2 linked regions of the Fodinicurvata sp. EGI_FJ10296 genome follow. Each later gene encodes a partner of the first gene's protein in a complex. Links are inferred from orthologs where the notes say so. Each region holds a gene or a part of one and is shown in the gene's direction. Other genes may lie near its edges.

Evidence for each region.
Region 2: the proteins of trxA (region 1) and trxB are in contact, whole or in part, in a crystal structure (PDB 1F6M), measured with the Escherichia coli proteins. The link is inferred for Fodinicurvata sp. EGI_FJ10296 from one-to-one orthologs.

What each region holds. Positions count from the first base shown.
Region 1 is NZ_JBFCVL010000001.1:734,561-737,828, forward strand. Bases 317-3,261 are described here. They hold trxA (thioredoxin TrxA), read left to right. Parts: upstream 317-1,598; coding sequence 1,599-1,925; downstream 1,926-3,261. Other genes in these bases: addA (double-strand break repair helicase AddA), read left to right, coding at 317-1,408; ABZ728_RS03300 (response regulator), read right to left, coding at 1,933-2,295; ABZ728_RS03305 (hypothetical protein), read right to left, coding at 2,412-3,261. Also shown: more of addA, read left to right, coding at 1-316; more of ABZ728_RS03305, read right to left, coding at 3,262-3,268. UniProt on the Escherichia coli protein: Participates in various redox reactions through the reversible oxidation of its active center dithiol to a disulfide and catalyzes dithiol-disulfide exchange reactions.
Region 2 is NZ_JBFCVL010000004.1:158,734-161,809, forward strand. Bases 86-2,838 are described here. They hold trxB (thioredoxin-disulfide reductase), read left to right. Parts: upstream 86-863; coding sequence 864-1,814; downstream 1,815-2,838. Other genes in these bases: rpoH (RNA polymerase sigma factor RpoH), read left to right, coding at 86-624; ABZ728_RS09585 (LysR family transcriptional regulator), read left to right, coding at 2,192-2,838. In the rest of the region: more of rpoH, read left to right, coding at 1-85; more of ABZ728_RS09585, read left to right, coding at 2,839-3,076.

The sequences.
Region 1 (3,268 bases):
GCTGGACCATCCCTGTCCGGCCGATGCCGTCAGCGGCCGTCGCGCCCTGATCCGCCGGTTGGGGCAGGAAGCGGAGGATCCGCTCGACGAGTTCCTGTCGCTCAGCCTCTCCTACGAGGCGGCGAACCCGCCGTCGCTCCAGGGATTTCTGTCCTGGCTCGATTCCGAGGAGACCGATATCAAGCGCGAGCAGGGCGGCGATGCCGGAGTGGTGCGTGTCATGACGGTCCATGGCGCCAAGGGATTGCAGGCGCCGATCGTCTTTCTGCCGGACACCGTCGGACGGCCGAGAACGGCCAAACCGGTACACTGGGCGCCGTTCGAGCGATCCGACATGTCCGGCGCGCTGCCGCTCTGGGTTCCCAATGCCGATGTGAAGCCGGAGCTGGTCAGCACACTGGAGGCTGCTGCCGCGCACCGGCAGATGCAGGAGCATCGCCGTCTGCTCTATGTTGCCCTGACCCGTGCCGAAGACGAGCTTTATGTCTGCGGGTTCTCCACCGGCAAAACCGTGCCCGACGATTGCTGGTACACGCTCTGCCGCGACGCGGCTGAACGTCTGCCGTCTGCCGAATCCGCAGCGATGCCCCTGCTCGATTTCCGGGACGGGCAGGATGGGCCGGCGGTCGGGATCCGGGCGGCAAGTGGAGTGGCTGCGCCGGGGTCTCACAGCGATGCGCGCCCCGAGTCGCCACCCGCGGCTCGTCCTGAGTTGGGGCCGTCCCCGTCCCCGTCCCCGCCCCAGTCGCCAGTGTCGACCGATATCGGCGACTGGATGTTTGAACCGGCGCCCACCGAACCGCACCCGCCGCGACCTCTGGTCCCGTCCCGGCCGGATACCGACGAGCCGGCCGTCCGATCACCACTGGAGTCCGGTGTGCGGCCGGATCGGTTCAAGCGGGGCCGCGTGATGCATACGCTGCTTCAGATGCTGCCGGCGATTGCGCCGGAAGGGCGCGCCGCAGCGACCGAACGCTATCTGGCCGCGCGGTCTCTGGACCTGTCGGACGACGAGCGCGCCGACTATCGACGCAAGATCATGGCCGTACTGGACGATCCGCAATTCGCCGTGGCGTTCGGGCCCGGAAGCCGTGCCGAGGTTCCGGTGGTTGGCAGAATCGCTGGGCGCGGCGATCGGGCGCGCCCGTTCATCCTGTCAGGCCAGATCGACCGGCTGGCCGTTGGTGAGCGCGAGGTGCTGATTGTCGACTACAAGACCAACCGGTCGCCACCGGACGGCCCGGACGGTGTGGCGCCGCATTATATCGGTCAGATTGCCGCCTATCGTGCCGCCCTGGCGCCGCTTTATCCGGGTCGCGTCATCCGCTGCGCCCTCTTGTGGACGGACACGCCGGAATGGATGGCGATTCCGGAGGCCATGCTCGACGACTGGTATCCCCGGAAATGACCGGCAACGGGACTGGTCCACGACCCTGCTCCGGTTTATCCGTACGGGCGGTCCTTGACCGGCGCCGATGTCGACACCTAGTTTAGGTGGACAGCCCGGGTTCAGGTGTCTTGCCTGGGGTTAAGGTGGAACACCCGGGCGTATTGCCCCCGCCGCTTCCGCGCGGCCGAGTATCAAGGATAGGCCCAATATGAGCACATCTCCCGTCAGCGTCACCGACGCCTCGTTCGAACAGGACGTCCTGAAGTCGGACACGCCCGTTCTGGTCGATTTCTGGGCCGAATGGTGCGGTCCGTGTAAGGTCATCGCCCCGGCGTTGGAAGAACTCGCAAAGGACAAGGCCGGCGCGGTTACCATTGCCAAGCTGAACATCGATGAAAATCCCGGAACCCCCAATCGCTATGGCGTTCGTGGAATTCCGACCCTGATTCTGTTCAAGAACGGATCGGTCGCGGCCACGAAAATCGGCGCGCTGCCCAAGGGTGCGCTTTATGAATGGGTCGACAGCGTACTGTAACGCGCAGCTAAAGAAGGGTTTCGATCGTTTCTATCAGGGCCTTGCGGCGGAACGGCTTGCAGATTATGGCGTCTGCGCCCAGCTTTTGCGCCCAGGCCAGATAGGATGGCGGCGCGCCGGAAATGGCAATGATCCTGGTGTCGGCCGATGTCAGACGAACCTTGCGGATCACCTCGATGCCGTCGACCTCCTGCATCAGCAAGTCGCTTATGACGATGCCCGGCTTGAATGTCGCGATATGGTCCAGGGCGGCGACCGGACTGCTGAAGGCCACAACATCGAATTTGGCGACGGAAAGCATGCCGACGATCGTCTGTTGAACGTCGATTTCGTCTTCAATGATCGCGATACTGCATCTGCCGTCGTTCATATCGCCACTCATACGACGTGTGGGGGTGTCGGACAATGACCCGGATTATATTACCCAAGTGTGAAGGCTCCTGACATTTGAGGTAAGCCGGTTGTAGGCGCGGTCAAGCGTGGCAGTCAGGTGGCGGCGCCGGTCAGTCGACGCACGAGGCGGATAAAGGGCTGAATACCAAGACAGACGACGGCATCGTGGTTTCCCGCAGCGACGAGCCTTTCGATCGTCCGCCTGACCGCTCCTTCGTCGTCGTAGTCGATCGTGGCGACGATACGTTCCGGCCATTGCTCGCGTATCCGGGCGAATCCGTGCATTGCAGCGTCGGACAGGATCACGAAATACGTCGGCAGGCCGATGCTTGTGAGCAGATCCGTCATTCCGTCGGGGTCCTTCTGGTCCGACAGGCAGGCGATGACCACCGGATTACGCCAACCTTTGCGTTTCCGCTGGTACCAGATCGTGTCCAATGCTTCCGGCCGGCCGGTTGCGTCATAGACCAGTTCGACCGTCGGGCCTTTCTGGCCGAGCGTCAGTTCGGTGATTCCGAATGAGCCCGCGCTGTGGGGCGGCAGCGGCCGCCCGGCGATGGACGGGTCTGCGGACAAGAGGTTGCCGGCAGGGCCCGGTGCCGCCAGCAGGGCAGCCGCGCGCCGACCGAGCGCCCGATCGACGGCCAGCCAACGCGGCAACCCGGTATCGGCCGGATCGACCCATGCCGGATCGAACGTCAGAGCGTTCGGTGGGAGAGCCACCCCGACCCGTTCCAGGATTTCCGGCATGTCGGGCCCGAGCAGGCATAGTCCGGCGGTCTCGGCGATTGCCAGTTTGTCCCGGGCAATGTCGGCCAGCGTGGGGCCGAGTTGCTCGCGATGCTCCGGCGCGACGGTGGTGACAATCGAGACCCGGGCAGGTATGCGCCCGACCTCGTCAAAGGCTGCACCGCGACCTCCTTCCAGAACAACCCAATCGGTTCCGATAT
Region 2 (3,076 bases), on another replicon or contig:
CAGGCCGTCAAGCGCTTCGATCCGGAGCGTGGTTTCCGGCTGGCGACCTATGCGATGTGGTGGATCAGGGCCGCCATTCAGGAATACATCCTTCACAGCTGGTCGCTGGTGAAGATCGGCACGACGGCTGCACAGAAAAAGCTCTTCTTCAATCTGCGCCGGCTGAAGGGCCAGCTTCAGGCGATCGATGACGGCGATCTGCCCAAGGAAACCGTCGAGAAGATCGCTACTGAGCTGAGCGTCCCGGAGCAGGACGTCATCAACATGAACCGCCGGCTGGCCAGCCCCGACAACTCGCTCAACGCACCGCTCAAGGCGGATGGCGATGGCGAATGGCAGGATTGGCTGGTCGACGATACCGAGAACCAGGAAATCCAGCTCGCCGACCGGCAGGAGCTGTCGAACCGACAGCGGCTGCTGAAGAACGCCATGTCGGCGCTGAACGACCGCGAGCAGCACATCCTGACCGAGCGTCGGCTCAAGGACCAACCGTCGACGCTGGAAGATCTGAGCCAGGAGTACGGCATCAGCCGGGAACGGGTGCGCCAGATCGAGGTCCGAGCCTTCGAGAAACTTCAAAAGGCCGTCAAGAACGCGGCTATGGACGAGAAGCTGGCCGACTGACGCGAGACTTCTCCGACGGCACGTGCGGCCCCGCCCTGGCCCCACCCGGGAGCCGCGGGGCCGTCTGAACGCTGTCGGCCACGCAATGTTGGCGTCGCGCCAGCTTCGTGCTACCAGATCACCGTGGTTGACGGGCGGCTTGGGCTGTTCCGTCACATGGCCGTTCTCCCCCGCCAGCCCCATATATGCCTCGTCACCGTCCAGCCGCACATACCCAGCTGCCCATACAGGGACCCGTCATGGCCGAAATTCATAAAACAAAGGTCCTGATCATCGGATCGGGACCGGCCGGCTACACCGCCGCGATCTATGCCGCCCGAGCCAATCTCTCGCCGATTCTTGTTCAGGGGCTTCAGCCGGGCGGGCAATTGACGATCACGACGGACGTCGAGAACTATCCCGGATTCGCCGACGTGATCCAGGGTCCCTGGCTCATGGAGCAGATGGCCGCACAGGCTGAGAAATGCGGCACACGCATGATGTTCGATATCGTCAACGGCGTGGACTTTTCCGAACGGCCGTTCAAGTGCACCGGCGACAACGGCGATACTTACATCGCCGATACCGTGATCATCGCCACCGGCGCCCAGGCACGATGGCTCGGCCTGCCAAGCGAGGACCGGTACAACGGCCGCGGCGTGTCGGCCTGTGCGACCTGTGACGGCTTCTTCTATCGCAACAAGCCTGTCGCCGTCGTCGGGGGAGGTAACACCGCGGCTGAAGAGGCACTCTATCTCGCCAATATATGCGAATCGGTGACACTGGTTCACCGGCGCGATGCCTTGCGGGCCGAAAAGGTGTTGCAGGACCGGCTGAACAGGAATCCTAAAATCAACTTCGCCTGGAACGCGACGGTCGACGAAATCCTCGGAGACGATGGTCCCATGGGCGGCGTCACCGGTCTGCGGATCAGGGACACGAAAAGCGGCGCGCTGAGCGAAATACCCGTAGAAGGCGTATTCATCGCGATCGGTCACGATCCGGCGACAGCGGTTTTCAAGGGACATGTCAATACGGACAATGATGGCTATATCAGCGTTGACGCCGGGACGACGCGCACGAACGTCCCCGGCGTGTTCGCTGCCGGCGACGTTCACGACAAGATATACCGGCAGGCCGTAACGGCGGCCGGTCTCGGATGTATGGCCGCTCTTGACGCCGAAAAATTCATCGGCGAGCACGATCAATGATGAACGAATAGAGCGGGCCGCCGGTTCGGCAAAAATTGGGGTCTCAGTTCCGGGGCCCGGTTCGGGGGCACCGTTGGCGGGCGGAGGCCGGGGAACGCCTCTCGACGTCTTCAGGGCTAGGTGTCATTGTCCTTTCAGGGTAAGTAAGCATTCTTTACCGGAACCGGGTTATGGTGGACCGAGTTGGCGCTGGGGGCAGGAATTGGCCCGCCGGGGTGTATGATGCTATGCCATCCCCTCCGACAGTGACCGGCCGGAAGTGACTGGCCACGCCGATAAAGGTTTCGGGAATTTTGGGGGGCCTGCATTGAAAAGAGCCGCGCGGCGCCAAATGATTGGCCGGCAATGCCGACGCCGCTGACTGTACTGGGGGGATCATGGACTGGGACAAACTTCGGGTGTTTCATGCGGTGGCAGAAGCGGGAAGCTTTACGCATGCCGGTGAAAAACTCAATCTGAGCCAATCGGCCGTCAGCCGCCAGATCAGCGCCCTGGAGGAAAGCCTGAACGTCGCTTTGTTCCACCGGCACGCGCGGGGTCTTATCCTGACCGAGCAGGGGGAATTGCTGTATCGAACGGCCCGGGATGTCTTCTCCCGCCTTTCGATGACCGAGGCACAGCTCTCGGAAAGCAAGGAAAAGGCACAAGGGCCGCTGAAGGTGACGTCGACAGTGGCTTTCGGATCGACATGGCTCACGCCCCGGATTCGGGAGTTCCTGCAACAACACCCGGAAATCAATCTAACGCTGCTGATCGATGACAACGAACTCGACCTGTCCATGCGTCAGGCGGACATCGCGATCCGGATGACGGTGCCCAGACAGCCGGATCTGATACAGCGCCATCTCATGACAGTCCGCTTTCACATCTATGGCTCGGTCGACTACCTGAAACGGCACGGGATTCCCGAAACCGTCGACGATCTGGCTGATCACGATCTGATTATCTATGGTGAAGACGTCAAAGCCCCCGTCCAGAACGTCAACTGGCTCATGGGGCTGGGCGGCGGCACGGCCGCCAATCGCAAGGTGATCCTGCGCGTCAACAATCAGTATGCCATTTATCGCGCGGTGCGCAGCGGGCTCGGACTTGCCGCCCTGCCCGACTATATGGTCGACACCAATCTGAACGTAGTCAAGGTTTTGCCGGAGGTTGCGGGTCCGACGGTGGAGACGTATTTCGTATATCCGGAAGAGCTTCGCCACTCGAAGCGGATTTCAGTGTTCCGCGACTTTCTGATCAAAAAGGTGGCAAGCGCCAAA